2 regions of the Cellulomonas pasadenensis genome follow, and region 1 is predicted to be linked to the other one. Evidence: predicted binding sites of a transcription regulator. Region 1 holds the regulator's gene; the other holds the start of a gene.
The links. Region 1 encodes HrcA, which represses chaperone genes, less so after heat shock. Its sites were predicted from a motif close to TTNGCACTCGNNNNNNNCGAGTGCNAA; they were not measured.

Region 2: the regulator HrcA is predicted to act here: its motif matches at 3,514-3,540, upstream of AB6N23_RS12280 (Hsp20/alpha crystallin family protein).

What each region holds. Positions count from the first base shown of each region.
Region 1 covers NZ_JBFTEP010000065.1:9,823-14,775, reverse strand. Annotated here, with positions in the region: gene AB6N23_RS10670 (PhoH family protein) at 1-855, opposite strand, end outside; gene AB6N23_RS10665 (16S rRNA (uracil(1498)-N(3))-methyltransferase) at 1,025-1,783, opposite strand; gene dnaJ (molecular chaperone DnaJ) at 1,780-2,904, opposite strand; gene hrcA (heat-inducible transcriptional repressor HrcA) at 2,966-3,985, opposite strand; gene AB6N23_RS10650 (DUF3097 domain-containing protein) at 4,142-4,953, shown strand, end outside.
Region 2 covers NZ_JBFTEP010000083.1:5,231-10,183, reverse strand. Annotated here, with positions in the region: gene gcvP (aminomethyl-transferring glycine dehydrogenase) at 1-586, shown strand, start outside; gene gcvT (glycine cleavage system aminomethyltransferase GcvT) at 616-1,806, shown strand; gene gcvH (glycine cleavage system protein GcvH) at 1,898-2,269, shown strand; gene AB6N23_RS12290 (LuxR C-terminal-related transcriptional regulator) at 2,604-2,840, shown strand; gene AB6N23_RS12285 ((deoxy)nucleoside triphosphate pyrophosphohydrolase) at 2,988-3,455, shown strand; gene AB6N23_RS12280 (Hsp20/alpha crystallin family protein) at 3,630-4,088, shown strand; gene AB6N23_RS12275 (dihydrofolate reductase family protein) at 4,408-4,953, shown strand, end outside.

The sequences.
Region 1 (4,953 bases):
CGGCAGGTCGGTCTGCGTGACGTCGCCGGTGACGACGACCTTCGAGCCGAACCCCAGGCGGGTGAGGAACATCTTCATCTGCTCCGTCGAGGTGTTCTGCGCCTCGTCGAGGATGATGAACGCGTCGTTGAGCGTCCGTCCCCGCATGTACGCGAGGGGCGCGACCTCGATGGTGCCGGCCTCCATCAGCCGCGGGATCGACTCGGGGTCGACCATGTCGTGCAGCGCGTCGTACAGCGGCCGCAGGTACGGGTCGATCTTCTCCGACAGCGTCCCGGGCAGGAAGCCGAGCCGCTCGCCGGCCTCGACGGCGGGGCGCGTCAGGACGATGCGGTTGACGCGGCGCGCCTGCAGCGACTGCACCGCCTTCGCCATCGCGAGGTACGTCTTGCCGGTGCCGGCGGGACCGATGCCGAACGTGACGGTGTTCCGCTCGATCGCGTCGACGTACTCCTTCTGCCCCGCGGTCTTGGGCCGGATCGTGCGCCCGCGCGTGGACAGGATGTTGAACGTGAGGACGTCGGCGGGCCGCGCCTCGGAGCCGGCGGTGAGCATCGCGACCGAGCGCGTGACGACCTCGGGGCTCAGCGGGGTGCCGGCGACCGCCATCTCGACGAGCTCGTCGACGAGGCGGGTGACGAGACCGACGTCGCCGGCCGGGCCGGCGAGCGTGATCTCGTTGCCGCGGACGTGCACGTCCACGGTGCGGAAGCCGTCCTCGACGGCGCGCAGCACCTCGTCGCGCAGGCCGAGCAGCTCCACCATCGACACCTCGGCGGGGACGGTGATGCGGTGCTCGACGCGCGCGTGGTGCGGCTCGTCGGGGACGCGGGGTGCGGGGCTGGAGTCGGCCATGTGCTCGGCGGGCGCCGTGCGCTCCTTCGCTCGTGCGGCGTGCCGGACGCGCGGCTGCGTCCGGCCGGCCGCGCGGGGACGCCGTGGGCCTGGGCCCATCCTACCGAGGCCGCCGCGCGCACTCGCTGCCCGGAGGCGGATCCGGCGGCGGGCGTCGCGCGAGCGGCGGTCAGCCCCAGCGACCGAGCCGCTGCGCGAGCAGGGCGAGCGCCACCGGCCCGGCCGTGGACGTGCGCAGCACGTGCGGGCCCAGCCGCGCCGTGACGGCGCCGGCCGCGAGCAGCCCGTCGAGCTCGCGTGCGCCGATGCCGCCCTCCGGCCCCACGACGACGAGCACGTCGCCGGCGGCGGGCAGCACCACCTCGGCGAGCGGCGTCGTCGCCTCCTCGTGCAGCACCAGCGCGCAGCCGCCGGCCTCCCGGGTGCGCTGCACGAGCGCGCGCAGCCCGGCGCCGTCGACCGCCTGCGCGACCTCGGGCGCCCGCGCCCGGCGGGACTGCTTGGTCGCCGCCCGCACCGTGCCGACCCAGCGGGCGCGGCTCTTGGCGGCACGCTCGCCGCGCCACACGACGATCGACCGCTCCGCCTGCCACGGCACCACCGCGTCGGCGCCCACCTCGGTGGCCGCCTCGATCGCCATCTCGTCCCGGTCGCCCTTGGCGAGGGCCTGCACCAGCACGAGCCGTGGCGACGGCTCGTCCTCCACGACGACGTCCTCGACCGCGAGGCGCACCCCCTCGGGTCCGACCGCGCGGACCGTGCCCACGAGCCGCACGCCCGCGCCGTCCACGACGTCGACCCGCTCGCCCGGCGCGCGGCGCTGCACCACGCCCGCGTGCCGGCCCTCGGTGCCGTCGAGGAGGAACTCCCCGCCGGCCGCGACGGCCGCGAGCGCGCCCGGCTCGACGAGGAAGACGGGTGCGCTCACCGGCCCGCGAGCTTGTCGCGCAGCTTGGCGAACACCCCGGGGTTCGCGGCCGACAGGCGCGCGTCGGGGCGCTCCTCGCCGCGCAGCCCGGCGAGTCGCCGCAGCAGCTCCGCCTGCTCGTCGTCGAGCGCCGTCGGCACGTGCACGTCGACGTGGACGTGCAGGTCGCCGCGGCCGCCGACGTGCAGGTGGCCGACGCCGAGCCCCTTGAGCGTGACGACCTGACCGGGCTGCGTGCCCGGCCGCAGGTCGACCTCGCGCGGGCCGTCGAGGGTCTCCATGCTGAGCACCGTGCCGAGCGCCGCCGCCGTCATCGGCACCTCGAGGGTCGCGTGCAGGTCGTCGCCCTTGCGCACGAACGTGTCGTGCCGGCGCTCGCGGATCTCGAGGTAGACGTCGCCGGCCGGGCCGCCGGCGGGACCGACCTCGCCCTGGCCGGTGAGCTTGATGCGCGTGCCGGTGTCGACTCCCGCGGGCACGTCCACCGACAGGGTGCGGCGCGAGCGGACGCGGCCCTCGCCGGCGCACTCGGTGCACGGCTCGGGGATGACGGTGCCGAAGCCGTGGCACGCGGCGCACGGCTGCGTCGTCATGACCTGGCCGAGGAACGACCGCGCGACGCGCTGCACGGACCCGCGGCCGCCGCAGACCTCGCAGGTGCGCGGCGACGTGCCGGGGCGGCAGCACGTGCCGCCGCACGTGGGGCAGAGCACGGCCGTGTCGACCTGCACCTCGCGGTGCGCCCCGAAGGTCGTCTCCGCCAGGTCCACGTCCAGCCGCACGAGCGCGTCCTGACCGCGCCGCGCGCGCGGCATCGGGCCGCGGGGCGCGCCCGGCCCGGCCGCGCCGAAGAACGTCTCGAAGATGTCCTGGAAGCCGAAGCCGCCCCCCATGCCGCCGCCGGGCGACGCCGGGTCGGCGCCCATGTCGTACGCGCGCCGCTTCTCGGGGTTGCCGAGCACGTCGTAGGCGCGCGAGACGTCCTTGAACCGCTCCTCGGCGGCCGGGTCGGAGCCGGCGACGTCGGGGTGCAGCTCGCGGGCGAGCTTGCGGTACGCCTTCTTGACCTGCTCCGGGGTGGCGTCGCGCGCGACGCCGAGGATCTCGTAGTAGTCCGTCACGTGGGGTGCTCTTCGCTTCCTGCTCGTCGGGGGCCCGTCCGGATGGGGTCGGCCCTGCCGGTCAGCCGGCGAGGATGCGCGTGAGGTAACGGGCCACGGCCCGCACCGCCGACATCGTCCCGGGGTAGTCCATGCGCAGCGGCCCCACGGAGCCGAGCACGGCGACGCCGCCCTCCGCGCCGTAGCCGCTCGTCACGATGCTCGTCTCCGCGAGCCCTTCGTGCTGGGTCTCGCGCCCGATGCGCACCGCCACGCCGGCGGTGTCCTCCGCCATCTCCGAGAGCAGGCGCAGGAGCACGACCTGCTCCTCCAGCGCCTCGAGGACGGGGCCGATCGTGTGCGGGAAGTCCGCACCGGCGCTGCGGGCGAGGTGCGAGGCGCCCGCGACGACGACGCGCTCCTCCCGCTCCTGGGCGAGGGTCTCGCCCACCACGGCCACGACCGCGCGGGCGAGCGCCGAGCCGTCGGCCGCGAACTCGTCCGCGAGCGCGTCGAGGGCGACGTCGAGGTCGGGCAGGCGCAGGCCCGCGGCGGCGACGTTGAGCCGGACGCGCAGGCGTGCGACCACCGCCTCGTCGACGTCCTCCCGCAGCTCGAGCGTGCGCTGCTCGACCCGGCCGGTCGTGGTGATGATGACGACCAGCAGGTGCCGTGCGCCGACGGGCACCAACTCGACGTGCCGCAGCGCCGAGCGCCGCAGCGACGGGTACTGCACGACCGCCACCTGCTGCGTGAGCTGGGCGAGCAGCCGGACCGCGCGGTCGATGACGTCGTCGAGGTCGACCGCCTGCTCGAGCAGCGTGCCGATCGCCCGCTTCTCGGCCGCGGACAGCGGCTTGACGCCCGAGAGCCGGTTCACGAAGACCCGGTAGCCGAGGTCGGTGGGCACGCGCCCCGCGGACGTGTGCGGCTGCACGATGAGCCCGGCGTCCTCGAGCGCGGCCATGTCGTTGCGGATCGTCGCCGGCGACACCCCGAGCGCGTGGCGCTCCGTGAGCGCGCGCGAGCCCACGGGCTCGCGCGTGGCGACGTAGTCCTCGACGATCGCGCGCAGGACGTCCAGCCGACGGTCCTCGCTCATGGCCCCTCCTCCCGTGCGTCGCGGGTCCGCGCCCGTGCTCCCCGCCGTGGGAGGCGGTCCCCGGCGGGTAGCACTCGACGAGCGCGAGTGCCAATTCTACGCCGAGCCGCGCGGCGCCGGCACGGCACGCCGCGGCGGGCGGCTAGCGTGCCCCGCGTGAGCCACGACCGCTACGGCCCCGACGTCCTGTCCGCCGGCCCGACCCGGCACCACCGTCCCGCGCGGACGTCGCGCGACCAGCCCGCCGAGACGGGGCTGGTCGTCGAGGACGTCGAGACCGGGTGGGTGGGCGCGGTGGTGCGCGTGGAGAAGTCCGGCGGCCAGCACGTGGTCGTGCTCGAGGACCGCCGCGGCCGTACGCGCACGTTCACGCTCGGGCCCGGGTTCTGGGTGGACGGCGAGCCCGTCGTCCTCGTCCCGCCCGTGACCCGGGCGGCGCCCGCGCGGCCGACGCGCACGGCGTCCGGCTCCGTCGCCGTGCACGACGCCCGGGCCCGCGTCGCGCGCGGGAGCCGCATCTGGGTGGAGGGCAAGCACGACGCCGAGCTCGTCGAGAAGGTGTGGGGCGACGACCTGCGGGTCGAGGGCGTCGTCGTCGAGCTGCTCGAGGGCGTCGACCACCTCGCCGACGCGGTGCGCGACTTCCGCCCGACGGCGGACCGGCGCATCGGCGTGCTCGTGGACCACCTGGTGCCCGGCTCGAAGGAGAGCCGGATCGCCGCCGAGGTCGTCCGGTCCGCGCCCGCGGGCACGGTGCTCGTGCTCGGGCACCCGTACGTCGACGTGTGGCAGGCGGTGCGCCCCGAGCGCCTCGGCCTGACCGCGTGGCCGACGATCGAGCGCGGCACCGAGTGGAAGCGCGGCATCCTGCGCGAGCTCGGCTGGCCGGCGGACGACCAGGCCGACGTCGCCCGCGCGTGGGTGCGGATCCTGCGGTCGGTGCGCAGCTACGCCGACCTCGAGCCGAG
Region 2 (4,953 bases), on a different contig from region 1:
GCTCATGGGGGCGGACGGCCTGCGGACGGCCACCGAGACGGCCGTCCTGACGGCCAACTACGTCGCCGCACGCCTCGCCCCGCACTACCCGGTGCTCTACACGGGCCCGAACGGGCTCGTCGCGCACGAGTGCATCCTCGACCTGCGGCCGATCACCAAGGCCACGGGCGTCACGGCCGAGGACGTCGCCAAGCGGCTCATGGACTACGGCTTCCACGCGCCGACGCTGTCGTTCCCGGTGGCCGGCACGCTCATGGTCGAGCCGACCGAGAGCGAGGACCTCGCCGAGCTCGACCGGTTCGTCGACGCGATGGTCGCGATCCGCGCCGAGATCGACGCCGTCGAGGACGGCCGCTGGCCCCTCGCGGACAGCCCGCTGCGGAACGCGCCGCACACGGCCGCGTCCGTGACGGCCGACGCGTGGGACCACGCCTACGGGCGCGAGACCGCCGCCTACCCGCTCGCGAGCCTGCGGACGGACAAGTACTGGGTGCCCGTGCGGCGCATCGACGGCGCGCGCGGCGACCGCAACCTCGTGTGCTCGTGCCCGCCGGTCGAGGCGTTCGCGGACGGGGACCTGGCGTGAGCGGGGCGGACGGGACGACGGAGGCAGCCGTGGACGGGACGACGGGAGACCAGGCGGGCGGTCCGACCGCGCTGCGCTCGCCGCTGCACGACGAGCACGTGGTCCTCGGCGCCGCGCTCACGTCGTTCGCCGGGTGGCAGATGCCGCTGCGCTACACGTCGGACCTGGCCGAGCACACCGCGGTGCGCACCGCCGCGGGCCTGTTCGACCTGTCGCACATGGGCGAGATCGCGGTGGCCGGCCGGGACGCCGGTCGCTTCCTCGACCTGGCGCTCGTCGGGACGCTGTCGTCGCTGCGCGTGCTCGGCGCGCGCTACACGATGGTCGTCCAGCCCGACGGCGGCGTCATCGACGACCTGGTCGTGTACCGGACGGGCGAGCAGGAGTACCTGGTCGTCGCGAACGCGTCCAACCACGTCACGGTGCTGGCCGAGCTGCGGGCGCGGGCGGCCGGGCTGGACGTCGAGGTCGCCGACCGGTCGGCCGCCACCGGGCTCGTCGCCGTCCAGGGACCGCGCGCCCTCGAGGTCGTCCTCGCGACGCCCGGCCTCGCCGCGGACCCCGACGCCCCGGCCGGCGTCACCCCCGAGACGCTGAAGTACTACGCGTGCCTGCCGATGCGGTTCGACGACGTGCCCGTGCTCGTCGCGCGGACCGGCTACACCGGCGAGGACGGCTTCGAGTTCTTCCTCCCGGCCGACGCGGCACCGGCGCTCTGGCGCGCGCTGCTCACCGCGGGCGAGCCGTACGGCGTCGTCCCCGCGGGGCTGTCCGCCCGCGACTCGCTCCGGCTCGAGGCCGGCATGCCGCTGTACGGCAACGAGCTCGACCGCACGACCACCCCGCACGACGCGGGCCTCGGCCGGGTCGTCAAGCTCGACAAGGTGGACGGCGACGGCACGCCGCTGCCCTTCGTCGGCCGCGACGCCCTGGCCGCCCGGGCGGCCTCCGCGCCGGCGCGCGTGCTCGTCGGGCTGCAGGGGCTCGGCCGCCGTGCCGCGCGGCACGGGTACGCGGTGCACGCCTCGACGGCCGCCGACGCACCCGCCGTCGGCACCGTCACGTCCGGCGCCCCCTCGCCGACGCTCGGCCACCCCGTCGCGATGGCGTACGTGACGCCCGAGGTCTCCGCCGAGGGCACCGAGCTGGCCGTAGACGTGCGCGGCCGGCGCGAACCCGTGCGCGTCGTGCCCCTGCCCTTCTACCGTCGTCCCCGGTGACGACGTCGCGCACCCGCGCGACCGACCCACCACCGCCGCACCCGCACCACCCGCAGTGCCCGCACCCGACCTCGCCCCGACAGGAGCACCCATGGCCGCCGAGCTGCCCGTCACGCTGCAGTACACCGCCGAGCACGAGTGGATCGACGACCGGTCGCCCGCGACCGTCGGCATCACGTCCGTCGCCGCCGAGGCGCTCGGCGACATCGTGTTCGTGGAGCTGCCGGGCGTCGGCGACACCGTGACCGCCGGCTCGGTGATCGGCGAGATCGAGTCGACCAAGTCCGTCTCGGAGCTCTACTCGCCCGTCACGGGCACCGTCGTCGAGGTCAACCAGGGCGTCGTCGACGACCCGTCGGTGGTCAACGCCGACCCGTACGGCGCCGGCTGGCTGCTGCGGGTCGACGTCGCGGAGACCGGCCCGCTGCTGTCCGCCGAGGAGTACGGCGCGCTCAACCCCTGATGCCGCCGCGGGCGGCCGTGGGTGAGACCTCCCAGACGAAACGGACGCGACTGCGCCGGACGGGTGATCGATCGACGGTTCCCACCTGACGGGTGCTTGCCCCGAACGGGTGATCGGGCGCACAGTGCTGGCGACGGACCGTGACGCGGTGTATCAGACCGGGTCCCGGACCGTCTTGTTCGGTGCAGCGATCGGCACCGCGGGGGGAACCGTCGGTGGTCGGAGAGAACTGGTGGCGAAAGTCCCGTCATAGGACCGTCGCACGTCCCTCTCATCCGGTACGCAGCCCTCGCGGGGTCGGACGGTCCGACCCCGCCGCCCACCGGAGGACATCATGAGCATGCTGGAGACCCGCGAGACCGCGGCGACCTTCACCGGTCACTCGCTCACGCGGCGCGAGCGCGTCGTGCTGGCCGAGCTCGCCGAGGACGTGACGCTCGAGGAGATCGCCACCCGCCTCTTCGTCACGCGCAACACGGTCAAGTCGCAGGTCCGTAGCGTCTACCGCAAGATCGGTGCCTCCACGCGCGCCGAGGCCGTCGCCTGGGCGGTCGCGCACGGCATCCGCTGACGCACCACCCTCCGGGTGCGGTCCCACGACCACGACCCGCTCGACGTCCGCCGGGGGTGAGCGGACGTCCCACCGGGCGCGTGCGGCTGCAGCCCGTCCGGCCCGGTTCGTGACCCGGCCGTGACGCGTGCCTGGCAGACTGCCCGCATGACGCCGCCCGTCCTCGTCGTGGCCGCCGCCGTCGTCGACGACCTCGACGACCCGCGCCTCCTCCTCGCGGCGCGCCGTGCCACGCCGGCCAGCCTCGCCGGCCGGTGGGAGTTCCCCGGGGGCAAGGTCGACCCGGGGGAGTCGCCCGAGGAGGCGCTGCACCGCGAGCTCCGCGAGGAGCTCGGCGTCCGGGTCGGCCTCGGCGTCGAGCTCCTCGGGCCCGACGACGGCGCGTGGCGCCTGTCCGACCGGTACGTCATGCGGCTGTGGTTCGCCGAGGTCGTCGAGGGCGAGCCCGAGCCGCTCGTGGAGCACGACGAGCTGCGCTGGCTCCCGCTGGGCCAGTGGCACGACGTGCCGTGGCTGGACGCCGACGTGCGGATCGTCGAGGGCCTGAGCGCCTTCGTCTCGTCGTTCTCGGGGCCCGGCACGGGCACGCAGCCGGGCGTCGGCCGCAGCGCCTGACCCTCCGTCCCAGCGCCTGACCCCCCGTTCTCCCTGGGCGAACACCGCCGCGCGGGGACTGGCACTCTCGACCCGAGAGTGCTAGATATCTGCGTGTAGCCACCGGTGCCGGAGGGCACCGGGACGCACCGGGGCCCGGGAGGTCCGAGGCCCCACGTCGAGGAGGTGAGGGGCGTGGCTACTCGTTTCGACCCGTTCCAGGAGATGGACCGCGTGCTCGCGCAGGTCTTCGCGGCCGACCGCGCGTCGGCGTCGATGCCGATGGACCTGTACCGCGACGGCGACCACTACGTGCTGCACGTCGACCTGCCGGGTGCCGACCCGGGCACGATCGACGTCAACGTCGAGGACCGCACGCTGACGGTCCGTGCGCAGCGGTCCGGCCGCACCGAGCACGACGTGCAGTGGCTCGCGAAGGAGCGCCCGTCCGGCACGTACGCCCGGCAGCTCACCGTGGGCCGCGGCCTCGCGCTCGACCGCATCTCGGCGACGTACGCCGACGGCGTGCTGACCCTGACGATCCCGGTCGCGGAGGAGGCGAAGCCGCGCCGCATCGAGGTGCAGCACGGCGCCCGGCCGACGTCCATCGAGGCCGGTCACGTCGAGGCCCACCCGGCGGACGCGACCGCCTGACCCGCACCACCGACGGCCCCGCCTCCCCTGCCCGGGAGGCGGGGCCGTCGTCGTCCCCGGGTGTGCCCGACGCCGCCGGCCCGCCGGACCCCCGACCGCCTCCGGCCGCCGTGACGCGCACCCCGCGCCCGCCGAACCCGCCACGGCACGCCGACCTCGTCAGATGCGCCCCGAGCTCGTCGCTCCTCCGTGACGAGGTCGACGCACGTCCGACGAGGTCGGCGGAGGTGGTCGGGGTCCGGGTGGTGCCGGGCGGTGAGTCGGGGGCGTGGCGGCGGTCTGACCCCGGGACGGATCCCGACGACGACGGAGGTGCGCGATGCGGCTGACGGTGCACGAGTTCATGACGCTCGACGGGGTGGTGCAGGGGCCGGGTGCGCCCGACGAGGACACCAGCGACGGGTTCACCGCCGGGGGGTGGGTCGTGCCGTTCGCCGACGACCCGGTGTTCGGCGAGGTCGTCGGCGGGTGGTTCGCGCGCACGACCGAGCTGCTGTTCGGGCGGACGACGTGGGAGCTGATGCGGGCGTACTGGCCGCAGGTGACCGACGCGGAGAACCCCGCGGCGGTGCAGCTCAACGGGCTGCCCAAGCACGTCGTCACGTCGAGCCCGCTCGGCGGCGAGGAGTGGGCGGGGTCGCGGCGGGTCGAGGGCGACGCCGTCACGGCGGTCGCGGCGCTCAAGGAGCGCGGGGAGGGCGAGCTGCAGGTCCACGGGTGCGCCCGGCTCGCGGCGACCCTGCACGCGGCCGGGCTCGTCGACGAGTACCGGCTGCTGGTCGCGCCCGTGACGGTCGGGCACGGGCGGCGGCTGTTCGGGACCGACGCGGTGCCGCGCGGGTACGACGTCGTCGAGCACCGGTCG